4 regions of the Bacillus sp. SRL543 genome follow, and region 4 is predicted to be linked to each of the others. Evidence: predicted binding sites of a transcription regulator. Region 4 holds the regulator's gene; each other region holds the start of a gene.
What was found. Region 4 encodes Rex, which represses fermentation and respiration genes when NADH is low (regulators of the CRP and FNR family bind a similar motif). Its sites were predicted from a motif close to TTGTGAAATATTTCACAA; they were not measured.
Positions count from the first base shown of each region.

Region 1: a site for Rex is predicted at 2,059-2,076, ahead of yeiL (transcriptional regulator YeiL). Genes of this name have one in related genera too.
Region 2: a site for Rex is predicted at 1,269-1,286, ahead of AC4E8B_RS23040 (AtpZ/AtpI family protein). Genes of this name have one in related genera too.
Region 3: a site for Rex is predicted at 2,353-2,370, ahead of qoxA (cytochrome aa3 quinol oxidase subunit II). Genes of this name have one in related genera too.

Region 1 is NZ_OZ481794.1:4,842,132-4,846,345, forward strand. It holds gene AC4E8B_RS24655 (hypothetical protein) at 160-627, opposite strand; gene AC4E8B_RS24660 (nucleoside triphosphate pyrophosphohydrolase) at 936-1,259, opposite strand; gene yeiL (transcriptional regulator YeiL) at 1,345-2,016, opposite strand; gene AC4E8B_RS24670 (MFS transporter) at 2,125-3,306, shown strand; gene AC4E8B_RS24675 (VanZ family protein) at 3,487-3,951, shown strand; gene pdxA (4-hydroxythreonine-4-phosphate dehydrogenase PdxA) at 4,045-4,214, opposite strand, start outside.
Region 2 is NZ_OZ481794.1:4,550,117-4,554,330, reverse strand. It holds gene AC4E8B_RS23045 (S8 family serine peptidase) at 1-1,189, shown strand, start outside; gene AC4E8B_RS23040 (AtpZ/AtpI family protein) at 1,517-1,738, shown strand; gene AC4E8B_RS23035 (ATP synthase subunit I) at 1,745-2,119, shown strand; gene atpB (F0F1 ATP synthase subunit A) at 2,141-2,851, shown strand; gene atpE (F0F1 ATP synthase subunit C) at 2,928-3,140, shown strand; gene atpF (F0F1 ATP synthase subunit B) at 3,358-3,891, shown strand; gene AC4E8B_RS23015 (F0F1 ATP synthase subunit delta) at 3,888-4,214, shown strand, end outside.
Region 3 is NZ_OZ481794.1:3,848,454-3,852,667, reverse strand. It holds gene qoxB (cytochrome aa3 quinol oxidase subunit I) at 1-1,250, opposite strand, end outside; gene qoxA (cytochrome aa3 quinol oxidase subunit II) at 1,292-2,239, opposite strand; gene AC4E8B_RS19600 (thiol-disulfide oxidoreductase DCC family protein) at 2,604-2,972, shown strand; SAM riboswitch class I at 3,077-3,255, shown strand; gene metK (methionine adenosyltransferase) at 3,687-4,214, shown strand, end outside.
Region 4 is NZ_OZ481794.1:307,916-312,129, forward strand. It holds gene AC4E8B_RS01785 (ABC-F family ATP-binding cassette domain-containing protein) at 1-1,195, opposite strand, end outside; gene moaC (cyclic pyranopterin monophosphate synthase MoaC) at 1,337-1,819, shown strand; gene AC4E8B_RS01795 (redox-sensing transcriptional repressor Rex) at 1,861-2,529, shown strand; gene AC4E8B_RS01800 (twin-arginine translocase TatA/TatE family subunit) at 2,632-2,811, shown strand; gene tatC (twin-arginine translocase subunit TatC) at 2,830-3,585, shown strand; gene AC4E8B_RS01810 (YdiK family protein) at 3,606-3,818, opposite strand; gene AC4E8B_RS01815 (CPBP family intramembrane glutamic endopeptidase) at 3,819-4,214, opposite strand, start outside.

The sequences.
Region 1 (4,214 bases), 420 kb from region 4:
GTGAATTATAACACTTACCCTTTTCTTGAGAGTAAGAAAGCCTTCTAAAAACAGCAGAAGCTGGCTATTGCCACAGCCTGTTTTCAATCATGCTTCCAAGCCAGCATGATTCCCTTCCAATCAGAAATGCCTGCCCCCACGCGGACAGGCATTTCTGATTTATCGGCTGTACCGCACCTTTTCCACTGCACTCTGAGCAGCATACAATAAGTAGGCTTTATAGTGGATATAGAGAAAAAACTGAAAATAGTTTATGCGGGTTAAACGAACAATTTTCAGTTTCTTGAGAAAGGGCAGAAACAGCCCGGCGAAAATCGCATGAAAAATAGCATTAAGCAAAATGAATTTTTTGAAGTTCCCATATGAAGCTTTAAGAATCCATAGAGAAACGGGCATGTATGGACCTATATCAAAAGGCAGTTCATCCCTTATAAAAGATTTCGGCTGGTCATAAAACCTCCACCACTTTTTGTGGCGGCCATAAAGATGATTCAGGATCTCAAACCCGCTGATGATGGCACCCGCAATCCCATACCGCTTGAAGCTCCGCTTACCGATAAAAAGCAGCGAAAACCAAGGGACGATGATCATTGTAAGATTAAATATGACATGTCTCTTTGTTAGCATATATGAACTTCACCTCATCCTGGGCAATTCTTTCCTTTTAAGATATCCAGATGAGAAGAAAAAATCCATTCAGAAAGAGACTAGTGAACATATTCCTTGTCCGGAGAGACAGGGACGCTTTTCCTTAGCAGGTTTTCACGCCCTGAGTACTATGCCAGAAGGATTGTTTCACATGAAACAAATCTTAAATCTATCTAAACAAGAAAACCTATTAGAATGCTGCACTTCTCTAACAAAGGTCATTAAATATTTCTGACTTTTAATACATTTTTATCCTTAACTAAAAACTGAAAAAGCCAGTTTCCCCATCAATCTTCAACCTCAATCAGGAAAGTTTTCTCTTCAAACCCTCCGCGCTTTTCTGCTTTCTTCTCCCGTACCCTCTCTACCCCTTCAATGAAAGAACCGTGATGATGAGCTAATGAGTGAATAATCTCTAAAAAGTCTGCGAGCTCTTCGATTGCTTCTTCGCTGGTTTCTGCCGCACAGTACTCATCCAACTCTTCATAGCTTTTCTGCTGCAGATACTCAATATAATCCTGATCATTTAGTATCTTTGCCGAAAACCTCTTTCCGCTTTGCTCGAAAATTTGCGGAATCTTATCTCGGACTAATTTATTGTAGGTTGGCATATATATGTCCTCCAGATAAAGCCGCAGGGACAGGTCCCATGGCCCATTTCTTAAAAAGAGCCAAGGGACCTGTCCCCTTGGCTCCCTACCCATTCCTCAAAACTCCCGCCAACTCCTCCAGCCGCCCCCGCTCCTCCACCAAATACCTCACCCCTTCCTTCCGCAAGTACCCCTCTTTACAAAACTGAGATAGTACATGAAGCAAGTGCCTATAAGAAACCCCAAGGAAGTCACAGACGGTGACATGTTTCTCTTTATATACATCGCCATCAGCGGTCTGCAGGATGAAGTCTGCGAGCCGGTTTTCGAGCGGGAAGGCGAGGCTTTGGGAGTATTTGGATGCCATGTTGGTGGCTTTGAGACTGAGAAATTTGGTGAGTTCGCGCAGGAACAGGGTGTCCTCGAGCAATTGGTTCCGGTATTGGCTCAGAGGAATGGCGAAGCAGATGGTGCGGGTGGAGGCCTGGATGCCTTTGGTGTAGTAGACCTCATGCAAGAGCTCCATTTCGCCTATATAGTCATGTTTGTTGATGAAGTTGATGAGGGAGACCTTCCCGTTTTGGTAGGTGATGTAAATTTTGGCTTTCCCTTCGATGACATAGAAAAGATAGTCGGGGCGCATGCCTTCGCGGATGATCCACTCGTCGCGCTGGTATTCGTGGATTTCGATGCCTTCTTCGATCGGGAAGGAGAAGAGCTGGGCGATGCTGTGCTCTTCGAGATATTGTAGCCTTTCTCTCTGCTGCAGCTTTTTCATATGATTCACGCTTCTTTCCTTTTTCTTCAAAACAGGTTCAAAATGTGAGATATCTCATATTATTTTACTTTTCCTCTTGGTATGATGCAATCATTGGAGGAATGAACGATGAATTCACAACGCTGGATGAGTAGACAATTTTTTAGTTTCTTTTTCACTTGGGGGGTTTTCCTGCCGTATTGGACCGGGTGGATGATTCATACAAAGGGGATGACGGTCGGGCAGGCGAGCCTGATCATGAGCCTTGGGCTTGTGGTGCGCGGCTTGTCGACATTGTTCGCCTTCCCTTATCTGTCAGGGAAATTCAGCAGCAAGGTACTGATTAATGGGATGGGCATCGGGACGTTCGTCATTCTGCTGCTTTGCATCCCGGCTGATTCATATACGACCTTGCTGGCTGCGGTCCTGTTCCTGCACTTCTTTTATCCGACTTTGATGCCTGCAATGGACACGGCTGCCGGTGTCCTTGTGCAGCATAAGCAGCTGAAGAATTATGGAAAAGACCGCTCATGGGGATCTTTAGGATTCATTATCAGCGGGCTGATCCTGACAATGTTCACGAGCCGGTTTGGGGACGGCTTCATTCTTTGGGGATTGCTGTTCGGCGTCTTTATGCTGATCTGCCTGGGGATGATGCAGGCACCTGATGTGCTGTCACAGAAGCCAAAGGCAGACTCCCAGAGCAGAGGCTCTCTGCTGAGGCCATTTAAAGCCCAGCATTTTGGGGTTGTGCTCGTGATCGTCATCCTGCTGCAGGCCGCACATGCTTCTTATTACAACTACGGCTATATCTTTCTGCAGGAAATCGACGCGCCGAAATACCTGATCGGGGCAATCCTGAACATCGGCGTCATTGCCGAAATCCTGTTCTTCCTGATTGCCGACCGTGTCTTCCGCAATGTATCGCCAGGCTCCCTGCTGGCGCTGGCGGCGCTCGGCAGCACGGTGCGCTGGATCCTTGTATTCGCCTTCCCGAATGTGGCAATGTTCTCAGTGTCGCAGGTCCTGCACGCCCTCTCGTTCGCCATGGGGCATTATGCGTTCATGAAATACATGATCCAGTACATCCCGCCGAAGGATGTCCCGATCGCCCAGGGCATTTACTCCGCCCTCGCCCTCAGCTGGAGCACGGCGGTGTTCACCATCTTTGGCGGATACTTGTATGAGATCGAGCCGAGATATGCATTCCTCGGGATGCTGGTGTGTACGGTGCCTTCGCTGATTGTGGCGCTGGTTTACCGGAGGATGGCGAACCGGAAAAATACGGCTCCCGGACAATTAGCTGGCTAATCCTGCTTTTACCATTATCAAAAACTTTGAATGTGCCCGACAACAAAAGCCCTAGGAGACCTCAAGCCTCCTAAGGCTTTTTCATTTCAATTTAGTCATCTCAGAAGAAGCTGAAAACCTGCCAGCACTTTCTTTCGTCTAATAGTGTGAGAATGTAATAAGGTATCATCGGAGGAAAAAATGAAAAAAGCAATCAAGATTGTTTTTGGCCTAAGCTTCATAGTTTACTTATTTGTATTAGCATCCATCTTATTCTTAGGCTCAAGGGGAATTGCCTGGGATGGCATGTCATTAACAGACTATATAAGGCAGTCTTCAAATTTCATTCCCTTAAAAACAATCAGTATGTATCTTCAAGCCTTAGCGGATGGAAGAATGAACATGGTTATACCTATTAAAAATCTCCTTGGCAATTTTGTTTTATTTATGCCAATGGGTGTTTATCTCCCTTTTTTTACAAGGAAAATGATTAGCACAATCCTCTTTATAGCCTCCATGACGGCCATGCTAATAACAATTGAAATCATACAAGTTATTACAAGAAGAGGAAGCTTTGATATTGATGATTATATTCTTAATATACTTGGGGCTTTGATAGGGTTTGGGATTTGGAGATGGGGGTTTGCTGGGAGGATATTAAAATAAAATGGCCTGTCTGCACTATTGCTGGTGCCCCTTCTGCTAAAAAGCACGTGATATGAAAAAAGGCTGGATGCCATCGCATCCAGCTTTTTTCTATTATTTCGGCGCCAATTCCACTGCCTGTCTCATAGCTTCCACCAGGCTCTTCTCGTCAGCAATCCCTTTGCCGGCGATGTCGAAGGCTGTGCCATGGTCGACGCTTGTCCGGATGATCGGCAGTCCGACTGTGATGTTCACTCCTGCATCCAGGCCAAGCACCTTCACTG
Region 2 (4,214 bases), 710 kb from region 4:
TCAGAGAGGCGGCCTTACTTTTTCCCAAAAAGCCAAAAATGCCAGGCAGGCAGGGGCCGTCGCCGTCATTATCTACAACAATACCGACGGAAGCTTTGCAGGCAATCTTGAGGAAGATGCCGGCCTGCCGGTTGTGTCGCTCTCTAAGCAGGAAGGGGACCAGCTTAAGGAGCGCCTGCAGGGAGAAACGGTGCTGGCCCGAACATATATAATAGAAGAAAAGGATCTTCTTGCCGATTTCAGCTCCCGCGGACCGGTGACCGATACTTGGGAAATCAAGCCGGACGTTCTTGCGCCCGGGGTGGCCATCAGCAGTACGGTTCCCGGGGGATATCTTCCTCTGCAGGGGACGAGTATGGCCTCACCCCATGTTGCTGGTGCATGTGCGCTGATTAAACAGGCCCACCCTGATTGGAGCCCGGAGGAAATCAAGTCCTCACTCATGAATACAGCTCTTCCTCTCTATAATGAAGGGGGCAGTCTGTACAGGACTTATGAACAGGGGGCAGGCCGCATTCAAATAGAGGATGCGGTGAAGGCCCCTTCCTTAGTGACGCCGGCCTCGCTCCAATTTGGCAAGTTCCGGATAGCGGGCCGTGAGAATGAACATGTCCGCTATCTGACCGTTAAAAATACCGGCAGCCGCACAGAATCCTATTCTTTCTCTGTACCCTCAAACGTCGGGGGGATAGAATGGGAAATTCCGCTCGCCTTTCGACTGGAACCCGGCGAGAAGAAAAAGCTGGCTGTAAAAATGAAGATAGACCCCGAAGAATTCAAACAGAAAATCCATGATGGGCGAATTGTTCTGAATGCGGGCAGCAGGAAAGTCAGCATCCCGTATTTGTATGTCCTCGAGGAGCCGGATTACCCGCGTGTGATGGGCTTTGATTTTGGAAAAGGCGACAACGGCGGGAGCTACCGCTATGAAGTCTATCTTCCAGGGGGGGCGGAAGAATTTGGGATTGCCCTGTTTGATCCTGATACGCTCCGGTTCATCCAATTTCTTGACTGGAAGCGGGATGCAGGCAAAGGCCAGATCCAGAAGGAATTGAAGAACGGTGACCTGCCGCCGGATGGCGTCTACATCGCCCAGGTCTTTGCAAGGAAAGCGGGGAGACAGGATATGATAGAGGCTTATCTGGAGGTAAAAAAAGAAGAGGAAAAAGGTGCAATTGGAGCGAGATGATACTCCGCTCCAATTGCAAGTTATTATCCCAAAAAAATATCGAAAATAGTGTGAACAAACACTTTTCGGTTTGCAGAGTTTGTGAACTTTTTCACTCCGAATGCATTGACATTGACAGATGCCTATTGTATGCTTACAAAGGGTATAAATGATAGGGTTTTCACAAAGATTCCCGCAGGTGAAAGTAACCGCAATCTGCGTGGTATCAGCAATGAAAACACTTACCTCAAAACCGCCCCCATTCTCTTTTCACTAGTAAGAAACTTTGCATTCTTAAGACAAAAAGACGTCAAGGGAATACATTTCTAGCATGGAGGATGCGTTATCATGCGTCGAAAAGACCGCCACCCATTTCAAGCCATGGCTTTGATGTCCGCCATCCTTTCCCAATTAGTAGGCTCCGTCCTGATCGGCATCTTCCTCGGAAGATGGCTTGACCATGTGATGGGAACCGGGCCTTTATTCCTGATACTCGGATTGCTTATAGGATTGGCAGCAGGGACTTATGCCATGCTTCACTTGGTCGGACGTTTCTTTACAGGAGACTAACAGCCTATGCCAGACCTCAAAACAATGTTTATACGGCAGCGCAAATACATATTCCTGCTGCTGTCAGTCTATGTTCTCGGTTGGGGATTCACCTCTTATCAATCTATCTTTATGGGGCTGATATTGGGGACAAGCCTGAGCCTGTTCAATTTATGGCTGATGGTAAGGAAGACGGACCAGCTTGGGGAAGCGGCAGCGAACGGCCAAAGGATGAGGTCGCTTGGGATGCTGTCGAGGATGGCGACGGCAGTGCTTGCCGTCATGATCAGCATGAAGTACCCGGATGAGGTGCATCTGATCAGCGTAGTTCTGGGATTAATGACATCATATATTGTCATTATGATAGATTATTTTCTTCAACTTTTTGTTTTACGTAAATAGCCGGGAAGAGAGGTGAATACTGTGCATCATGAAGCACCTATAGTTGAATTTCTTGGTTTGAATTTCAACTTGGCAAACATGTTGATGATTACAGTTGCCAGTGCCATTGTTTTCATCATCGCTGTTCTTTCCACTCGTACGCTCGCCATGAGACCAACCGGAATGCAGAACTTTTTCGAATGGATCATGGATTTTGTAAAAAACATCATCAACAGTACGATGGACTGGAAAGATGGCGGAAGATTCCATATCCTTGGAATCACGATCATTATGTATGTTTTTGTTTCAAATATGCTGGGGCTTCCATTCTCCGTGGTCATCAATGACCAGCTTTGGTGGAAATCGCCTACAGCAGACCCTGCTGTAACGCTCACATTGGCAGTTATGGTAGTTGGATTGTCGCACTATTACGGTGTAAAGCTTCGGGGAGTAGGGGAATACGGAAAAGAATTTTTCCGTCCATTCTGGTTCATGTTCCCGATCAAGATCATCGAGGAGTTTGCCAACACGCTTACACTCGGCCTTCGTCTCTATGGTAACATCTATGCGGGTGAAATCCTGCTGACACTGATTGCCGGAAGCCTGGCATCAGGGTGGGTCGGACATCTGGCCGCGATTGTACCAATGCTTGCATGGCAAGGGTTCTCAATATTTGTCGGCGCAATCCAGGCATTTATTTTCTGTATGTTAACAATGGTTTATCTCTCCCACAAAGTGAGCTCTGACCATTAATATATACCTGTTCATTCTATGAACAAAACATTCAAACACTATATTATTTTATACAATCCTAAGGAGGAACTTTATAATGGGTCTTTTAGCAGCAGCAATTGCAATTGGTTTGGCAGCACTAGGTGCCGGTATTGGTAACGGTCTTATCGTATCACGTACAGTTGAGGGGATTGCCCGTCAGCCGGAAGCTCGCGGAATGCTTCAAACAACTATGTTCATCGGGGTAGCGTTAGTTGAGGCCGTGCCGATCATCGCAGTTGTTATCGCGTTCATGGTTATTGGTCAATAATTATACTGCAGTACACATAATGGCGAAGATCATGGATGTGACCCTTCGCCATTCCTTTATGCCCAGGTGCGGATGCGCCTGATTCCTGAAGCACCGCCAGCATGTGCAGGCGGGTGCTGACTGGCTTTTTGAATCTGAATGAACCGAATTCATTTTATGAAATTCGTTAACTTGTTGATAGGGAAAGTGGAAGACTCTTGAAGGGAGTGAATCGAGGGTGTTAGCAAGCAATTTAGTATTAGGCGCTGCAGAAGGCGCAGCACATACAGCATTCAACGGCGGGGATATTTTATTCCAGCTGGCTATGTTTATCATTTTGTTGGCATTGCTCAAGAAATTTGCATGGGGTCCTTTGATGGGCATCATGAAACAGCGTGAAGAGCATATTGCCAATGAAATCGGCGCGGCTGAGCAAAGCCGTGTTGAAGCGAATAAGCTTCTGGAAGAGCAGAGAAGCCTTCTGAAGGAAGCGCGTACAGATGCTCAGAACCTGATTGAAGGTGCGAAAAAGCAAGGCGACGTGCAGCGTGAGGAAATCATCTTGGCAGCCCGTGCCGAAGCAGAGCGCGTGAAGGAATCAGCGAAGCTTGAAATCGATCAGCAGAAAGAAAAAGCAGTTGCCGCAATCCGCGAGCAGGTTGCTTCCCTGTCTGTCCTTATTGCTTCCAAAGTTATTGAGAAGGAACTGAGTGCAGCAGACCAGGAAAAGCTGATCAATGAATACATCCAAGAGGCAGGAGAAAACCGATGAGCGGCTCTACAGTAGCAAAGCGCTATGCGTTGGCTCTGTTCCAGCTTGCGAATGAACATCAGCTTCTTGGCCAAATGGAAGAAGACCTTCGCATCGTCAAAGATGTCGTAAACAATAATAAGGGCCTGGATGCAGTCCTGAAATCCCCGAAACTTGAGAATGATGAGAAAAAAGGGATCATCAAAACTGCCTTCGCGTCTGTTAATCCTTTAGTACTTAATACACTTATGCTATTGATTGACCGCCACCGTGAAGATCAATTCTCTGATCTTGCGGAGGAGTTCATCAGCCTTGCGAATGACGCAAGGGGCATTGCGGAAGCA
Region 3 (4,214 bases), 1.4 Mb from region 4:
TGGAAGTGGGCAACCAGGAACATAGTATTATGGTACTGGTAATCCGCAGCCGACATGCCGAGCATAACGCCTGTTACCCCGCCTATTGTGAAAATCGGGATGAAGAGCAGGGAGTAAAGCATTGGCGTCGTAATGGTGATTTTCCCTTTCCAAAGTGTCAGGAGCCAGTTGAAAATCTTAACCCCGGTCGGCACGGCGATCGCCATGGTCGTAATAGAGAAAATACTGTTTGTTAAAGCTCCCTGGCCCATTGTAAAGAAGTGGTGAGTCCAGACAAGGAAGGACAAGAGTGAAATGATCACCATGGATCCTACCATTGATTTATAGCCATAAAGGTTCCTGCGTGCGAACGTTGAGATGATTTCGCTGTATATACCGAAAGCAGGAAGTATCAGGATGTATACCTCAGGGTGTCCCCATACCCAGAAGAAGTTAGCCCACAGCATATCCATACCGCCATTGCTGGTCGTAAAGAAGTTAGTGGCAAATAATCTGTCAAGAGATCCCATTGCAAGAGCAACAGTCAGCACAGGGAAAGCAAATACGATAATGATGCTGGCAACAAGTGATGACCAAGTGAACATCGGCATCTTCATCAATGTCATGCCAGGCGCACGCATCCTGAGGATGGTTGTTACCATATTGATACCGGTCATCAATGTACCCAAACCTGCGATTTGCAGTGAGAACATATAATAGTTCGTTCCGACTGATTCGCTGAACTCTGTCCCTGCAAGCGGGAAGTAGGAAGTCCAGCCGGCATCAGGCGAGCCGCCGATGACGAATGAGATGTTCAGCAGCATGGCACCCATGAAGAAGAGCCAGAAGCTGAGTGCATTAAGCTTAGGGAAAGCAACGTCGCGTGCCCCGATCTGGAGCGGCACGACAAAGTTCATGAATGCCATGATGAATGGCATTGCCATGAACAGAATCATAACTGTTCCGTGCGTTGTGAAAATTTCATTATAGTGCTGTGCGTCAAGAAGGGTATTATCAGGCACAGCCAGCTGGGCGCGCATCATGATGGCATCTGCGCCGCCCCGGAAAAGCATGAGCAGGGCAGAAATCAGGTACATGATCCCAATCCGTTTATGATCGACTGTTGTCAGCCATTCTCTCCACAGATAGCCCCATTTTTTGAAATAGGTCAAGCCTGCGATGATGGCAATAACCGTTAAACCTATAGCAACCATTGACGCATAGATAACAGGGCTGGGATGCGGAATGGCAAAACGTTCAAAGAATTCCATAGGATTTTAAACTCCTTTCTAGGGTAGCGGTTCTGTTCTTATTAATGGCCTTCATGTTCTGAGTGGCCATTGCTGCCAGATCCGTCCTCTTCCATATCCATATGTTCATGATCTGAGTCAGCATCATCACTGTCAGAGCTGGAACCATGGTTATGGCCGCCATGCTCGCCTTCAGGAGCAGGCATGAATTCAAGATGTGTTCCGGTATAGGTGGACTGTCCAAGATGACCCGGTTCAAGCAGTTCATCGAATTTTTCTTCAGTAAGCGGCTCAGCCGTCTTTTTGACGTCAGCCACCCATTGGTCAAACTCTTCCTGCGGCATGGCTGTTACATTGAATGTATTTTCAGCAAAGCCTTTTCCGTTGAAGTTGGCATTGCGCCCCATATATTCGCCGGGTTCATCTGCGCCCAGATGCAGCGTATTGACCATGTCAGCCATGGCATATTTTTGTCCGCCAAGCTGCGGGATCCAAAAGCTTGTGATCGGTCCGTATGAATAGAGCTTAAATTCAAGCGGGCGGTCAGTCGGTACATATAGATAGTTGACTGTTTCGATATCTTCTTCAGGATAGCTGAAATGCCATTTCCAGTTGGAAGATGATGCGTATACGACTAAAGGCTCTTTGTCGCCATATCCTGTCGGTGCTGATTCCACTTTATAGTTGCTCTGAGTGGATACGACTGAAAGGAAGATGACGATCAGGACAGGGATTCCGACGCAGACCGCTTCGACGAGCAGGTTTCCTTTAATATGCGGCGGTTCATAATCCTTGCTTTGCTTCGAAGAGCGGTATTTATAGAGCATGTAAGCAAGCATGGCAAAAACCACAAGGACGATGACAGACATGATTGCCGTTGACAGAATAATGTCTTTTGCCTGGACGGCAGCCTGAGGACCTTTGGGATCCAGCACCATCAGCGGCTCACAGCCTGATAGAATAGTAATGATTGTAAATATTCCTAAAAGCAAAGAATATTTCTTTTTCATGGATAAGCCCCTTTCTCACTGGCTGAAAGTTTAATAACATAAAAATAGTGTATATGTTACATAGTTCACAATCTGTTATCATCATAAGCAATTTTATAGGGTAATTCAATAGAATGTGAAAGGTGTCACAAATTGTTCAAGAAGATAGAAATTCTTTCCGAACTTTGCGGCATATTATTTGCACAACACAAATTCAAGGGGGTGCTTAAAGCGGTGAACGCTGCTGGAGATAAAGAGGGAAGGCATTATATTCATTGAAACATATATTATATAGATATAAGTTTATCGTGCTTTAAGAATGATTGAAAGGTATGGTAAAATTTAATAAGATGAACGACTACAGGCGGGAGATGGTAATGTGAAAATGATTGCCCTTTACGACAATACTTGCCAGCTTTGCCAAATGACGAAGAAATCTTTCGGGAAGCTTGACCTGCTTCATCGGGTAGAGTGGGTTTCATTGCAAAAATATGAACAGGAACATGGAGAGCTTCAATTCAGCAGCAGGGAGCTGAGGAAAGAGCTTCATATTATAACACCTGAAAAAAAGGTCCTGAAGGGTTTCTATGCAGTCAGAAGGCTGCTGCTGCTGTTCCCCCTTACCTTCGTTTTAGGGCTCTGTATGCATCTTCCTTTGGCATCTGCTGCCGGGGTTCCGGCATACAGGTGGATTGCACGGAACAGGCATAAACTGCTTAGGAAGAAATGCAAGGATGGCAGCTGTTCCCTCTGAGTCATTTCCATATATGAGACAATATAAAATTGTTCTTGCTATAGTGGAGAAAATGATTGACGCCACTACATCTGTACGTTATGATTTTACCTTGAACGGATACTCTCTTATCCCGAGCTGGTGGAGGGACAGGCCCGATGAAACCCAGCAACCTGCTAATGATGCTTTTTGAAAACGGATATATGCTGAAAAGAGCATAACGGTTCAAATTACAGCCAGCGATGGCCTGTTTTTAGCAAAGGTGCTAACCTGACGCAAGGAAGAATTCCTTGAACGATAAGAGTGAAAGGCGCGAATCATTTTGCTTTCAACCTTTTCACTTTGGGAAGGTTTTTTATTTTGCATTTTGAGGGAAGTCTTTTAATTGCATATTATGGAAGTTTTTGCATAAAGCTGATTTACAAGGGCTATGCATTTAACAGGATAAAATCATACAATCTGATTGTGCCTGGCTTATATATAATGCCTTTGACCGGTTCTCTGCATCAGCGGCGGCCTGCTCTTTCAGCACTTGTCTGAAGGCTTGCGGTCCCGGGGGACAGGACCAGCCGGTTATGCAGATTGTGAAGCAATGCATACGCGAGAGCGGGATAAAAACTCCATGTTTATTCAATACTACTTAGGGAATGAGTACCGTATCAATCCGAGGGGAAGAATAAGGTGTAGCGCCGGATAAGAACCTCACTCTATTCTTATAAATAAGGAGGAAATCAGATGTCAAATAAACGCCGTTTGTTTACTTCTGAATCAGTTACTGAAGGTCATCCGGATAAAATCTGTGACCAGATTTCTGATGCTATTTTAGACGCTATCTTAGCAAAAGACGCAAATGCCCGCGTTGCTGCTGAAACATCTGTTACAACAGGACTAGTGCTTGTTGCAGGTGAAATTACAACATCTACATATGTTGATATTCCAAAGCTTGTCCGTGAAACAATCAAGGAGATCGGCTATACCCGTGCTAAATATGGCTTTGATTCCGAAACTTGTGCCGTACTGACATCCATTGATGAGCAGTCAGCTGACATTGCAATGGGTGTTGACCAGGCGCTTGAAGCACGCGAAGGACAAATGTCGGATGAAGAAATCGAAGCAATCGGCGCAGGAGACCAGGGCCTTATGTTCGGCTTTGCCTGCAACGAAACGAAAGAGCTTATGCCTCTTCCGATTTCCCTGGCACATAAACTGTCGCGCCGCCTGACAGAAGTACGCAAAGAAGAGATTCTTCCTTACCTCCGTCCG
Region 4 (4,214 bases):
CATAGTAGCCAATCTCTACGTTTGATCCATAATCGATTTTGCCGCCGATTGCCGGCAGTTTTTGAATGATGGTCTTCAGCAGGGTGGACTTCCCGACGCCATTTGGCCCAACGAGTGCGGCACTGTCTCCACGGGACATCCGGAAAGAGATATTTTCAGAAACCTTATTCCCATCATATCCGACCTCAAGGGAATTGACCTTCAATACATCATTGCCGGTCTGCTTTGAAATATCGAAGCTGAAAGCGGCTGATTTTTCATCGCCGAGCGGCCTGTCCAGCAGCTCCATCCTTTCAAGCTTCTTCCTCCGGCTCTGCGCCCGCTTGGTTGTAGAGGCGCGTGCCAGGTTTCGCTGTATAAAGTCCTGCAGCTTGGCCACTTCTTCCTGCTGCTTCTCAAACTGGCGCATATCCCTTTCATAGTTCTCGGCTTTTTTCTCCAAATAGTAGCTGTAGTTGCCAGGGAATTTGGAGATCTGCTGACGGGTTATTTCATATACTTGTGTGACGACCTTATCAAGGAAGTACCGGTCATGGGAAACGATGAGTATGGCTCCCTCATAGCCCTGCAGATATTGCTCCAGCCACGATAGGGTTTCAATGTCCAGATGGTTGGTTGGCTCGTCCAGGATCAGGATATCAGGCTTGGTCAGCAGCAATTTGGCCAGTGCCAGCCTTGTTTTTTGCCCGCCGCTGAGGACTGATATGCTTGTATCATAACTAAAGGAATGAAAATTCAGCCCGTGCAGGATAGAGCGGATATCGGCCTCATACTGATACCCTCCCTGTTCCTTGAACTGCACCTGCAGCAGATCATATTCTTTAAGGATCTTCTCGTAGGAGGCAGGATCATTAAATATGCCGGGATCTGCCATACTTTGTTCCAGCCGGCGTAGCTCGGCTTCCATCTCCCGGAGGCCCTTGAAGACTGAAAGCATTTCATCCCATATGGAAAGGGCTGATTCAAGCCCTGTATTCTGTGCAAGATAGCCTATGGAAACATCCTTCGGCTTGATGATTTCGCCAGAGTCATGGGACATATGCCCCGCTATTATTTTCAGCAGCGTCGATTTGCCAGCCCCGTTCCTGCCTACCAGGGCGATCCGGTCGCGCGTTTGCACCTCAAGCTTTATATTCGATAAAATCAAGTCAGCGCCAAAGTACTTTGACAGCTGATTAACTTGAAGTAAAATCATTGTTCTCACCTCTGTATTCTAAAGGTTAGTGTATCGCATTCAATCCCTCACAGCAATAAGATGAAATTTGTGAAACATCAAACAATATTGCTTACATACCCATTTAAAATAGTGTATGATTCTGTAGAGAGGTGTTTATGAATGTCAGAGTTCACACATTTTAATGAAGAGGGCAGAGCCCGCATGGTGGATGTCAGCAGCAAGCCCGAAAGTGTCCGGACTGCATCCGCCCACTCAAGTATAACGGTTAATAGTGAAATATACGAAAAAATAACCGGCAACAGCATGAAAAAAGGCGATGTTTTGGCAGTGGCCCAGGTAGCTGGCATCATGGCCGCCAAAAAGACGTGGGAAATCATTCCTATGTGCCATCCCATTCCGCTGACCGGCATCGATATTTCTTTTGGATGGGAAAAAACAGAAGAAGATTACCGGCTGAATATTTCTGCCCAGGTGAGGACCAAAGGATCCACTGGAGTTGAAATGGAAGCGCTGACATCAGCAAGTGCCTGTGCGCTGACGGTCTATGATATGTGCAAGGCGCTTGATAAGGGAATGATCATCGGCCAGACCTATCTTGTTGAAAAGACGGGCGGAAAAAATGGGGACTTCAAAAAAGAATAGCAGACAAATACAATAGAAATCAGCAGGGTGGGGGAAAAGCTATGTCAAATGAAGCCATAAAAATACCGCAGGCAACGGCAAAAAGACTGCCGCTGTATTATCGATTCTTAAAAAATCTCCACTCTTCAGGGAAACAGAGAGTGTCCTCGGCGGAGCTCAGTGAAGCTGTGAAGGTGGATTCTGCTACTATCAGAAGAGATTTTTCTTACTTTGGTGCGCTTGGGAAAAAAGGCTATGGCTATAATGTTAACTATCTGCTGTCTTTTTTCCGAAAGACGCTGGACCAGGATGAAGTGACAAAGGTTGCCCTCATCGGGGTCGGCAATCTGGGGACTGCCTTTTTAAACTATAACTTCCTGAAAAATAATAATACAAAGATTGAAGCGGCATTTGATGTCGATGCTGGAAAAGTAGGGACAGATATTGGCGGGGTGCCTGTTTTCCATATGGATGATCTGGAAAGAATATCTGAAGAGCATGCTATTAAAGTCGCCATTCTGACAGTTCCGGCGCCTGTTGCCCAGGCTATAACGGACAGGCTTGTAAAGGGAAGCATCAAGGGAATACTCAATTTTACACCAGCAAGGCTTACAGTTCCTTCTGCCATCAGAGTACATCATATCGACCTGGCTGTGGAACTGCAGTCGCTTGTCTATTTCCTGAAGCATTATCCGATGGAAGTCATGCAGGGAGCAGAAGCAGAAGAGTAAGATTCCGGAATGTGACAATTAAAGCAAAGTTAGCATTACGGATAGAATTATACAGGCGTTAGTGGTATCATCAATATGATAGATAAAGGGAGGTGAGGCGCAATGATGAATTTAGGAATGGGAAGCCTCTTGCTTATTGTTTTTGTCGCTTTGCTGATTTTCGGACCGAAGAAACTGCCTGAGCTTGGAAAAGCTGCCGGCAATACCCTTCGTGAATTCAAATCCGCTACCAAAGGGCTTATGAATGACGAAGATGATGAGAAGAAAAAAGAAGTTAAGTAACATAAGGATGTTTTATGTATGAGTCATAAAGATATGACAATTTACGAACATATAGGCGAATTAAGAAAACGGCTTGTCATGACAGTCGTTTTCTTGTTCTGCGCGATGATTTTAGGCTTTTTCCTTGCCGAACCCCTGATCGTGTACCTGCAGGGTGCCGACGAAGCGAAGGACCTGACGATGAATGCATTCCGCCTGACAGATCCCGTGAAGATCTATATGCAGTTTGCCTTTATCATAGCCTTTGTCCTGACGTCTCCGGTTATCCTTTATCAATTCTGGGCGTTCATCAGTCCGGGACTATATGAAAAGGAACGGAAGGTCACACTGAGCTATATTCCTGTATCTGTGATACTGTTCATCAGCGGAGTGTCATTTTCATATTTTGTTCTTTTTCCGTTTGTTGTGGACTTTATGACCCGGATTGCGGACAGGCTTGATATCAATCAGGTGATTGGGATCAATGAGTATTTTCAGTTCCTGTTCCAGCTGACGATTCCATTCGGGATCCTTTTTCAGCTTCCTGTTGTCATCATGTTCCTGACCAGGCTTGGCATTGTCACACCGATGTTCCTGTCGAGCATCCGGAAATATGCGTATTTTGTGCTCCTTGTCATTGCGGCGTTCATTACGCCGCCTGAGCTGCTGTCGCATATGATGGTAACAGTGCCGCTTCTGCTTTTGTATGAATTGAGCATTTTCATCTCCAGGTTTTCGTATAAGAAAGTGCTGGAGGCCGAAGAGACGCAGGCAAAAGAAATGGAAGCCAAATAAAAATGAGCCTCATTCCAGGCTCATTTTTTTTGGTTATTTTTAATTTGTTTGATCTTATAGTGAAAGGCAATCATCCGAAGGCCTGATCCAAAGTCAAAAGTTGCCAGAAGCACGAGCAGATACGTAAAAAATCCCCATTCGCCGGTTTCACTGATATTCTGGATTGCGAAGTAAGTGAACAGCACGCCCAGGAATATATAGATGAACCCGGAAAACAATGGTGACTGCCTCATTTAAAGTCCCCCAATAAAGCTTTGAATTTGTTCCATTTCATTAATCCACTTTTGTATTTTATCCTGATTCATTTGAATGATGACTACCAATGTATTCATCGACACATGCGCAAAAATCGGGACAAGGATCCGCTTGGTCCGCACATACAGGAACGCAAATGTGAAGCCCATTGCAGAATACAGGAGCACATGCTCAGGCTCAAAATGCGCAAACGCAAAAATCACCGAGCTGATCAGGGCCGCTAGGAAGAAGTTCATCCTTTTGTAAAGGGCGCCGAAAATGACCTTCCGGAAGACGATTTCCTCCAGGATCGGGCCGATGATGCTGCTGACAATCACGACAAGCGGCAGAGTCTCGATGATACTGATGATCTGCTGGGTGTTTTCAGAGCCCAT